One region of the Metabacillus sediminis genome, then DNA from elsewhere that is predicted to be linked to it. Evidence: riboswitches for the same ligand, from Rfam matches in the RefSeq annotation. Region 1 holds a riboswitch; the other holds the start of a gene.
The links. A riboswitch is a leader RNA that binds a small molecule or an ion and turns the genes downstream of it on or off. The one in region 1 is predicted to bind cyclic di-AMP.
Positions count from the first base shown of each region.

Region 2: another riboswitch for cyclic di-AMP. It lies ahead of WCV65_RS06435 (APC family permease); the one in region 1 lies ahead of WCV65_RS17640 (TrkA family potassium uptake protein).

Region 1 covers NZ_CP147407.1:3,369,328-3,375,299, reverse strand. The annotation lists gene WCV65_RS17650 (dicarboxylate/amino acid:cation symporter) at 137-1,384, shown strand; gene WCV65_RS17645 (DedA family protein) at 1,513-2,109, shown strand; cyclic di-AMP (ydaO/yuaA leader) riboswitch at 2,422-2,570, shown strand; gene WCV65_RS17640 (TrkA family potassium uptake protein) at 2,661-3,317, shown strand; gene WCV65_RS17635 (TrkH family potassium uptake protein) at 3,321-4,646, shown strand; gene WCV65_RS17630 (ZIP family metal transporter) at 4,707-5,432, opposite strand; gene WCV65_RS17625 (iron-siderophore ABC transporter substrate-binding protein) at 5,549-5,972, opposite strand, start outside.
Region 2 covers NZ_CP147407.1:1,208,991-1,214,962, forward strand. The annotation lists gene WCV65_RS06415 (lysophospholipid acyltransferase family protein) at 1-25, opposite strand, end outside; gene WCV65_RS06420 (carotenoid biosynthesis protein) at 1-779, opposite strand, end outside; gene WCV65_RS06425 (immunoglobulin-like domain-containing protein) at 968-1,792, shown strand; gene WCV65_RS06430 (hypothetical protein) at 1,836-1,970, opposite strand; cyclic di-AMP (ydaO/yuaA leader) riboswitch at 2,108-2,257, shown strand; gene WCV65_RS06435 (APC family permease) at 2,396-4,222, shown strand; gene WCV65_RS06440 (hypothetical protein) at 4,283-4,480, shown strand; gene WCV65_RS06445 (MATE family efflux transporter) at 4,693-5,972, opposite strand, start outside.

The DNA of each region.
Region 1 (5,972 bases):
TAAATTTGACTGTAAAAGCCGTGAGATCTCTTCTCACGGCTTTTTTTGCGCCATTTATGAGTTTAACGGCAGCTTGTTATGGGAAAAAATAGCAAGCTATAGTTTTTTTAAATATTTCAACAACAGGAGGTAGTCTATGAAATTAGCTACAAAAATCATTATCGGTTTAATTGCAGGGGGAATTGTCGGAATTATCTTGAATATCACATCCCCTGACCTATTTAAGCAGCTCGATACCTTTCTATTTACTCCTTTAGGTAAAATCTTTCTTAATTTAATCAATATGCTGGTCGTTCCTATTGTTTTTTTCTCCATTACATTAGGGGTCGCAGGACTGGGAGATCCGAAAAAACTAGGAAGAATCGGCGGAAAAACTATTGCCTATTTTCTATCGACTACTGCCATTGCCATTATCATTGGCCTTGGTCTTGCCTTAGTTATCCAGCCTGGAAATGCAGGAGAGTTTGACACGAAAAATACGGAATATAAAGCGGAGGAAGCACCTTCTGTTTCTGATACGCTTTTAAACATTTTCCCAAAGAATCCAATTGAAGCAATGGCAAGCGGAGATATGCTTCAAATCATCGCCTTCTCTGTTTTCATCGGCTTTGGTATTGCGATGCTTGGAGAAAAAACAGCTGCAGTTAAAAAGGTTCTTGAACAGGGAAATGATTTAATGATGTATCTGGTTGGGGTAGTCATGAAGTTTGCCCCGTACGGTACGTTTGGATTGATTGCGACAGCAGTAGGCAGCCAGGGTTTTGATGCTATCAAAGCAATGGGGCTTTATTTTATCGTTGTCGTACTGGCTCTTGTCATTCATGCATTCCTTACGTATGGTTCAAGCATCATGTTTTTGGCAAAAAAGAGCCCGGTTTGGTTCTTTAAAGGCTTTGCTCCCGCGATGACAGTTGGGTTCAGTACATCCAGCAGTAATGCGACCTTGCCGGTATCTATGGAAACGGCTCAAAAAAATCTTGGTGTTCCTAAACAAATCAGCGGCTTCGTACAGCCTCTCGGTGCTACCATTAATATGGATGGTACAGCGATTATGCAGGGGGTTGCCACTGTATTCATCGCACAGGTATATGGACAGGATCTAACAGTTACACAGCTATTAACCGTTGTCCTTACAGCGGTGCTTGCAAGTATCGGCACGGCAGGAGTTCCTGGGGTCGGACTGATTATGCTTGCACTGGTATTAAATTCAGTTAATCTCCCGGTAGAAGGGATTGCTCTTATTCTTGGAATTGACCGTCTATTGGATATGGCTCGTACTACAGTGAACATCACTGGGGATGCTGCGTGTGCGGTAATTGTAGCCGAATCGGAAAAGAAAAATGGGAGTATACCTCCCGATAATAAAATAGCGGAGAGTACGTAATAGGAAAAACCTGCAGCCGGCATGCTGCAGGTTTTTTCATGCTTCACCAATAAATATAAGGTTGAATACTTGTCCGCTTCGGGCGTATAGTAGAATATAAGATTGTTTGAAAAGCAAAGGAGCGTCAAATGAAAGAATTTATATTTGGTATTTTAGAAATGTTAGCGGATTTGGGGTATTTCGGGATTGCTATCGGTCTGATGATTGAAATCATCCCGAGCGAAATTGTCCTGGGATATGGGGGCTATCTGATCTCATTGGGAAGAATCGAAATGTTTGGAGCGGTTATAGCCGGAGTGATCGGAGGGACTTTTGCTCAGCTTTTCCTGTATTGGCTTGGGTATTTTGGAGGCCGGCCAATTCTTGAAAAGTACGGTAAATATCTTCTCATTAAAAAGAAGCACCTTGATATGTCAGAAGAATGGTTTGAAAAATATGGAACCGGTGTTATTTTTTCAGCAAGGTTTATTCCGGTTGTAAGACATGCCATTTCCATTCCGGCGGGGATCGCTAAAATGCCTGTCTGGAAGTTTACTCTTTATACAATCGCTGCTATTATTCCGTGGACCATTCTCTTTCTGTTTTTGGGTATACAGCTGGGAAGCAATTGGATGCATATTAAGGAATATGCCCAGCCATTTATTATTCCGATTGTTATTATTTTTATTTTGGTTATGGCCGTTTATCTTTTTGCTAAAAGTTCAAAAAAACGCAAAACCATTTAAACTCTGCCGATGTTTGCAGGGTTTTTTCTTTTGGCTAAGTTAATGTATGCTGCTGATGAATGAATAGCAGATATTAACTTAGCTTTTCTTTTAAAAGCGGGAACGGCCAGGTTAAAAATACCTGCAAAAGTAAGAGGCTTAAATAGATGGAAGGAAGAAGGACTAGGCCGGTTATAAGAGCATGTTATCTGTATGATCGTCAAATAAAAACAATTTAACAATCTTTGTTTGGTTTAAGGACATTTTTACTCTTTACTATCGAATCAATCAAAGGTAAGATACTTTCGTACCATTCAAAATTATATGTTTCACTTACCTTTATCGCTCAATCCTTTTGGAGCGGGGGACCCGTTATTGTGTGGTGGCTATTGCCTTCACTTGGGGTGAATTCTTCTTATTAGAAAGGGCTACTTCATGCCCTAACCCGACAGCTAACCTCGTAAGCGTAATGGAGAGGCAGATGAAACTTGTGTTCGTAAACGGCACAGGGACACTCCTCTGTGCTTTTTTGTGCATTTTTTAAGGATTCTACATAAAGGGAGATTTCATCAGTGAGTAAACAATTTGCTGTTTTCGGACTAGGAAGGTTTGGCGGAAGTCTTGTAAAAGAGTTTCATGATCTGGGCAGGGAGGTCCTGGCTGTTGATAAAAATATAGATAAGGTCCATCAATACGCACCATATGCTACCCATTCCGTTCAGGCGAATTCCATGGATGAGGAAGCGCTGAAGCAGCTTGGGGTCAGTAATGTGGATCACGCTTTTGTTTCATTGGGAGACGATATTGAGGGAAGTATTTTAACTTCCTTACTGCTTATAGAGCTTGGAATATCCGAGGTATGGGCAAAGGCGCAAAATGATTACCATCAGCGGGTGCTTGAAAAAATCGGAGTTACACGTGTCATTCATCCGGAACGGGATATGGCGAAAAGAATTGCCCACCATATCATTTCAGAAAAAATGATTGATTATATTGAGCTATCAAAAGAGCATAGTATGGTGGAATTAGTCGCAACTGATAAAATAAACCGTAAATCCTTAAATGACCTGGACATTCGGGCCAAATTCGCCTGCAATATCGTTGGGATCCAGAGAAATGAAGATATGATTGTTTCTCCAGCAGCTGAAGAAACGGTGGAAAAAGGTGATATCCTGCTTGTTATCGGAAAAAATAAAGATATAGCCCGTTTTGAAGAGGAAGGAATGTAGCGAATGAAGATGCCTAAAGTCATTAAACTTAAACCTTCGCAACTGCTTGTTCTAACATTTGCTATTGGTATTGCTGCCGGCACTTGTCTGCTAAAACTTCCGATATCCACTACTCAAGGAATCTCATGGGTCGATTCATTGTTTGTCGCTACATCTGCTATGACTGTAACAGGTCTTTCCTCCGTAGATCCGAGCACAGCGTTTACTACGTTTGGTCAAACCGTTGTTGCTCTGCTGATTCAGATTGGCGGCTTGGGAATCATGTCATTTGCCGTCCTGATCTACATGATGCTTGGAAGAAAAGTGGGGATTAAAGACCGGATTGTGATGCAGCAGGCATTGAATCAGACGAACATAGGCGGGGTTATCCGGCTTGTGAAGTATATGTTCATATTTGCATTTGCTATTGAATTTGTTGCCATGATTTTTTTATCTATTGTATGGGTTCCTGAACTAGGATGGAAAAAAGGTTTGTTCTATGGATTTTTCCACGCAATTTCTGCCTTTAATAATGCAGGATTCGGACTTTTCTCTAATAACTTAATCAACTATGTTGGGAACCCGATTATCAATATCGTTATTAGCGGCCTGTTTATTGTGGGAGGAATTGGTTTTACTGTGCTGGTGGATATGTGGCAGAAGAAGAAGTTCAAAAAATTCAGCCTGCATACAAAAATTATGCTGGTTGCAACACTTGTAATTAATCTTGTATCTATGCTGATTCTTTTTGTTCTGGAATATGGAAACCCTGGTACGCTTGGAGGGCTCTCACTGGGAGATAAGCTGTGGGCATCCTGGTTTCAGGCCGTTTCTCCAAGAACTGCAGGGTTCAATACACTTGATATCGGAGCCATGCATGAAGCATCTCTCTTTTTTGTCATGATTCTAATGTTCATAGGAGCGGGAAGTGCTTCAACAGGGGGCGGAATCAAACTGACCACAGCTATTGTTATTTTTCTGGCTACCCTGACCTTCTTAAAGGGGAGAAAGGAAATCACCATTGGCAGACGTGCTCTTGATGGAGGTTACATTGTAAGAGCTCTATCCATTACCATCATATCCATCCTTTTTATCATGGGAGCAGTCTTCCTGATGACGATTACAGAAAATGAATCGTTTTTGGAAATTGTATTTGAAGTAGTCTCAGCATTTGGTACAGTAGGGCTCTCTATGGGAGTTACGGCTAACTTTACAGACTTTGGTAAAATCGTTCTCGTATTTATTATGTTCCTCGGCAAGCTTGGACCGTTAACTCTTATTTATTCTCTTGCTACACCTTCTGGAAATGAGATTGTGCGTTACCCGAAAGAGGATATCTTAACTGGATAATGAAAGATAAGTTTCAGCCGTATAAACAAAGCCCGCTTGTAATAAGCGGACTTTGTTTACTTATAGCTGAGATAAAATCATCGAGCAGAGAACACCTAAAGAAGTAATCATTCCCACGACAGGACCTCCTTCTTCATAGGCTTCCGGCATCATAGTGGAAGCAACCATTGCGATAATTCCACCAGCAGCGAAGGCACCTATTGAAGCCGTGAAAACAGGTGAAGCATTTTGCAGAAGGGAGTAGCCGAGCAATGAACTGACCGTAGCTAGGACAACTACGATTACCCACATAAATAAAATTTTCTTTCGCGAATACCCATCTTTTATCAAACCAGTTGTACTGGATAATCCTTCAGGAAAATTACTGATGAACACAGCAATTACCATCAAAACACTAACTGAGCCTTGCTGCAGAATACTTACTCCAATAATGACCGATTCAGGAACGGCATCAATAATTGTTCCTATAAAAATTGATACCCCGGAATGATTTTCAGGGTTTTCCTTGGACCGCTTTCTCTGATGCCCGCCTTTGTTTGCAATAATGAGCTCGCTTACCGTAAAAAGCAATGCGCCTGCAATGAAGCCTATCGTCGTTGAAGTGATTCCTCCTCCATCCAAAGACTCTTCCAGCAGATCAAATGAAGCAGCCCCAATCAAGACTCCTGTTCCAAATGACATGATCCATCCAACCATCCGCGGAGGAATTCGTTTAAGCATTCCTAATAGCGCGCCAATTAAAATGGACGATCCCGCAAAAGCGCCCCATAGTGCTGCCTGCCCCATATTTTCACCAGCCGTTTCCTTAAGTGTCTATTCTATCCTTACCCCAAGGAGAAAAACTGTATTCCTTTCTGATATCAAAAAAGCTGAAGGAGAGTTCCCTTCAGCTTTTAGCAGCATTATTTTTTAACGATGTATTGTTCAATTTCATCCAGCATCTTGTTTGCAGCCAAAACACCGCCTGCTGTATTCCAAATGGCATCATCAACTTTGTAGGCTTTGCCGTTTTTCACAGCACTAAGGTTTTGCCAAAGAGGGTCCTTTGTGAATTCTTCTTCTGTTTTTACCGCTTCTGTATCTCCCTCAGGAGCATAAGTGAAATAGAAGAGCAAATCTCCATCCATTTGCGGGATCGCTTCCTTGCCTACTTCTCTTACAAACAGATCTTCCTGATTATCAGCAAACAGCTTATCCGTTGCTTCAGGGTACTTGATTCCCAGCTGATCAAAGATAACTCCTGAGAACGTGTCCTTGTAATAAACGCGGGTTTTTCCTGCCATAAAGCGGACGACTGAAACCTTTTGGGAAAGTTTATCTCCGCCT
Region 2 (5,972 bases), 1.9 Mb from region 1:
ACTTGCTTTTGCTGGCTTCGATCATGTGAACCCCTCTTTACTGAGAAAATATAGCTTGCCAGTACGAGCACAGCAGGAACCATGGAGAAGCCGACAGCGAGCCAGAGGGAATGAAGGGCCGCCAGCAGTGCGAACATAAATAGCACTAAAAAGTAAACAGCCGTAATCCGGTTTTGCCAAAGCGGAACGGGTGTGTAGCGCTCTTTTCCCGCCAGCCCAATAATCAAATGGAGAACAAACGCCGTAATGAACCATCCGGAAAAATTTGAAAACGGGATGTTGTAATAAAAACTTTCCGCTGTCCAAACCCAGTATTCCTTTACTTCAGCTGCGACCGGGTCGATGATTAAGTCAATCAATACTGCCAGCAGCCCGCCAATCGCACTGAAAACGATTATGGGAGCATGGGGGAGAACGGCTTTTAAAATAGCGTGTGAACCGCCAATCACCATGAGCCATGCAAAGCCGATCGCAACCGGAACGCCCAGAATTTGAGGACCGAAATCCTTTGTATAATAGTAGTCGCCGAAAAGGATTCCGTATTCCACACCCAGATGCTCAGCGAAAATAGAAAGAAGGATGACCGTCAATGATAAGCCAATCCCCATTTTCGGGCCGTATGTATGATGAAAATATACTCCTCCAAGAATTCCGGCTACTATGAGAAACACAACGTTGGCCCATTCTAGCCAAACAGGCAGAATGTCAAATCCAAGCAAAATAACACCGCAGCCGTACCAAATAAGAAAAAAAACATAAAGCCAATGATCCGCCTTCAAATTCTTCACCTCTTTATCGTCATTATAGGCAAAGGGAGGCAGACAGCACAAGAAATGAGCGGTTAAATGGCTGATTTTGAAACTTTTACCATCCGAAGTCGACTAATTTGATAATGTAACGCTTTTTCCTTACTCCTGTTTCTGCTTTCATTGGAAGCGATTCGACTACTAAATAAGGGAGAGAATTCATGAAGCTAAAAAAAATCATGGCCTTTTTCATGTTTGCATTATTGGCACTGTCCGGTTGTTCAACTAAGGAAGCTCAAGGATCAGCTTCTGCTGAGGATCAGCTGCCTTCTCAAATCGGAGCTCCTGGCAAGGAACATGAATACTTTGTTTGGCCAGGCAATATTCACAAAAAAACAGAATACGGTCCGCATACCGGAAAGTATTTTAAAAGAAGAGGAGGTTTCCACTTTGACACCTCGGGGTACTATATGTCGGCGAAATCCCCTGTACATGCTGTGCTAAAAGTGTCTTCTGCAGAGAAAACCATCCGGTATCAGCTGACGGAAAGAGATCGGAATTACAAAAAATTTAAATTGATTGCGGAAAAAACAGCAAAAATGGAAAACTTCTCTACTGGACTGCCTGACAAAGAAAATGCTCTGTATGTGCTCAGTATTGAAATTCTCGGGGATAAAGGACAGGTAGAGGATACAGCCGTTGAGCTCATTTACGTCCCAACAGCGGAAATCAATGCAAAGGTATCCTTAAATAAAAAACAGATAACGAAATCGGACAGCCTTCAATTAACACTGGAAAATTACGGTCCGCAGGAATTATTAACAGGAGTATCGTATCATTACGAAAAATGGACGGGATGGAAATGGAAACTGGTCAATCTCGATATGGCATTTAATAGTGTAGGAGTTAACATACTTCCTGGAGAATCCCAAACATTAACGCTGAATACATCGGAGCTGCCTGCCGGAAAATACAGAGTGGTTAAGGACGTTCAAAACGAGTTAAACATGAAGGCTGATCTGGCAGCGGAATTTGAAATAAAATAGTCACGGTATTTGTAAAAAGAGCATCTTCTCCTGATGCTCTTTTTTATTGATCAGCCAGTGCGCCCTCTGATGGCATCTCATTATCCTCAATTGATTGAACTCCGAATAAATCCGAGATTTCCTTTTCTACAGCGTCTAAGAATTCATCAGTTAATAATGGTTTCTTTTCTTTAAACATGGTCTTTCCTCCAATCTTTTTATGATTTATTGTTTCCGATTCGGAACGTTTTTATTTCTATTTAGCCATTCGAAAATAAAGCGAAAATTTTTATTTACATTTCCTATTGAGGGGAGTATGATAATCAACGGTTTCATGTTTCTAAATCGCTTAAATCGTGTGATGCGGGGGACCCGTTACAAATGGATTTTTACATAATGAATCCTTGGGGTGAATCCTTAACAGGTAGGGCTACTCAATGGCCCGAATCCGGCAGCTAACCTCGTCAGCGTTATATGAGAAGGAAGGTGGAGCTTGTGAGACAGGAATTTACATGTCTGCAAGTCTGTTAATGATGACTTGCAGGCATTTTTATTGTTAGGATTTTAATTTTTTACGGGTAAAAAAGGGCAACTTAAGTTTACTACTATATGGCGGTGAAAAATTTGATTCATTCATTAAAAAGGCTTCTAATCGGGCGGCCATTAAAGTCAGGTGAGCTCGGTGAACAGAAGCTTAACAAAAAGAAGGCTCTGGCCATCCTTTCATCTGATGCCCTGTCTTCTGTTGCATATGGTCCGGAGCAGATCTTAATTGTCCTTGTGACAATTAGTGCAGCAGCCTTCTGGTATTCGATTCCGATTGCATTAGGCGTATTGGTTCTACTGACAGCTCTTATATTATCCTATCGTCAAATTATATTTGCGTATCCTCACGGAGGAGGAGCATATGTTGTTTCGAAAAACAACCTTGGTGTCAATCCGGGGCTGATTGCCGGCGGTTCCTTGCTGGTTGATTATATATTAACGGTTGCGGTAAGTGTTTCTGCAGGTACGGATGCTATTACATCTGCGTTTCCGGCTTTGCATCCCTACAATGTTGAGATTGCCATTGTCTTTGTGATCCTTTTGACTATATTAAACTTAAGAGGAGTAACGGAATCTGCTTCTGTTTTGGCTTATCCTGTTTACTTGTTCGTTTTTGCCTTATTCATTTTGATTGGTGCGGGAATATACAATATATTAACAGGTCATGTATCACCTGATCTCCATACGCCGGTCGGTACTCCTGTTGCAGGAATCAGTTTATTCATTTTACTGAGAGCATTCGCATCAGGAAGTTCAGCCCTGACAGGGGTTGAAGCAATTTCCAATGCGATTCCCAATTTTAAGAATCCCGCGCCTAATAACGCGGCTAAAACCCTAATCGCAATGGGAACCCTGCTCGCGATTCTGTTTACTGGAATTGTGTTTTTAGCTTACTACTATGGAATTATTCCAAATGCAGAGGTAACGGTCGTTTCTCAAATTGCGGAAGAAACCTTCGGCAGGAACTTCATGTATTACTTTATTCAGGGGACAACTGCCCTGATCTTAATTTTAGCGGCGAACACAGGCTACACCGCATTCCCGCTTCTTGCAGTAAATCTTGCGAAGGATAAGTTCATCCCCAGGATGTTTACGGTTCGTGGTGACCGATTAGGCTATTCAAATGGAATTATCATTCTGTCCATTTTGTCTATTATCCTTATTATCGCATTTAAAGGGCAGACAGAGCACCTGATTCCGCTTTATGCAGTTGGAGTATTTATTCCATTTACTCTTTCCCAAACTGGAATGATGGTAAAATGGCTGCGTGAAAAACCAGCAGGCTGGATGCCTAAATTTATTATCAATACAACTGGGGCAGTGATCTGCTTCATTGTAACCATTATTTTCTTTTTAACAAAATTCGGGCAGGTTTGGTCCATTCTGGTGTTCCTGCCAATCATTATCTTGCTTTTCCACCAGATCAGGAAGCATTATGATGCTGTTGGGGACCAGTTGAGAATTTCCACGTGCGAGCCGGCCGTTCCAATTGAAGGGAACGTCATCATCGTACCTGTTGCGGGGATCACACATGTCGTTGAAAATTCATTAAACTATGCTAAATCTCTATCTCCGGATCAAATCATCGCTGTGTATATTTCATTTGAACGCGAGGATGAGAGGAAGTTTGAAGAAAAATGGAAAAAATGGCAGCCGGATGTTCGGATTGTTACCCTGCAATCCCATTACCGCAGCATCATTAATCCATTAACGAAATTCGTCGATACGGTGGAGAAAAAAGCGAGAGAATCCAACTACAAGGTTACAGTGGTCATCCCGCAATTTATCCCGAAAAAAGGCTGGCACAATATTCTTCACAATCAATCCAGCTTATTGATTCGTGCATTCCTGCTTTATAGAAGGAACGTAATTATTACTACCGTACCTTATCATTTAAAAAAATAAAAAGGGAAGGGCTGATTAGCAATTTGATCGGCTCTTTGCTTTTTAAGATGAGAGACTTCAATGCTGGCAACTATTCAGGCGCATTACAATATAGGCGATATCATTTTTCAGCTTGCTTCCTTTTTAATCCTTATCGGTTTCGCTGCAGCTGTCATTGTGTTTGCAGTAAAGTTCGTTAAAGGAATGAAAAGCAGAAATGCTAGACTTCAGAGGATTGAAGAGAAGGTAGATGAATTGGCATCAGAGAGGCACAAATAGTTTTTCGAACAAACAAAAGGGGGAGTCTGGAAAGTGAGTTTTCTAAGCTCTTTTCGCTTTTAAAATTGGATTGGTTTTGGCGGATTTCCGCAGCAGGTTGCTCACCGCCCGCCCCGCGGAAAGCGAGCGCCTGCAGCGGAAATCAACAACCAAGTATAACAGTGGTAATAAAAAAGTAAAAAAGCGCCGGCATCATACCGGCGCTCTCCCAGTTAAACCGTCTGCTCCTGCAGGGCGGTTTTTCCCTTTTCTACGAATCCTTTTGATACCCATTTCCTTGATTTCCATCGGATGTACATCATAATGCCTCTTGTCCACTCATCGAGAATAAAGGCAATCCATATGCCTGTAAGACCGTAACCGAAGTGAACACCAAGCAGATAGGCGACCGGGACGCTGATCCCCCACATTGAAATCAGTCCCATATACACAGGGAATTTCACATCGCCGGCTGCTCTAAGTGCTCCAATGATCACGAGATTAAAGGCTCTGCCGGGCTCGAGTAAAATGGTCAGCAGAATCAGCATGCCGCCGGTTTGAATGATTTCCTCATTGTTGGTGAATAAATCAAACAGGTTATCTGAGAAGGTGCTCACAATAACCGCCATGAATAAAGAGGCACCAATCGCAAGGTACAGACTTTTCATGCAGCGTTCATATGCTTCTTCATATTTTTTTGCCCCGACCATTCTGCCAATGAGAATTTGTGTTCCCTGGCTGACGGAGATGCTGAAAAGAAAGATAAACATCATTAAGTTTTGTGCGTAAATTTTTGTGGTCAATGCCTCAGTTCCGATCTTGGCAATAAAGAAGGTGATGGCCATCTGGGACATGTTATAGGCAAGCTGTTCCCCTGCAGAGGGAATTCCGATTTTGAGCAGGTTTTTTAAATGGCTCCATTGGAATGCCAAATTCGATTTTAAAGCCGGGATTCTTTTTATAAGGAGTACCGATACAGCGATCAGTCCTAAGACTCTGGAAATCACGGTTGAAACGGCTGCTCCCTGAATACCCATTTCCGGAAAGCCGAAAGCTCCGAAAATCAGTAAATAGTTCCCGCAAATATTCAGCACGTTCATGCAGATGGTCACGAACATGGTATCCTTCGTATAGCCGTAGCTCCGCAGGATCGAGGCACCTGTCATGATTAAAGCTTGAACGAAAATAAATGTGCCGACAATTCCTAAATATTTGTTCCCTTCTTCCAAGAGAGAAGGGGAAAGGTTCATGATTTGAAGAATGGGTTTACTAAACGCAAAAAGAACGATGCTGACCAGCAGTCCTATTATTAAATTGGCAATTACCGACATAATCGCCACATCTTTAGCAGCTTGTTCTTTCCCGGCTCCAATATTCTGTGTTATTAAGATGACGGACCCTGTTGCAATAAATCCGAACATGACAATCACCAGGTTTAAAATCTGATTAGCCACGCCCGCTGCTGCCACTGAATCATCTGTATATTGGCTCAGCATAAATGTGTCGGCGTTTC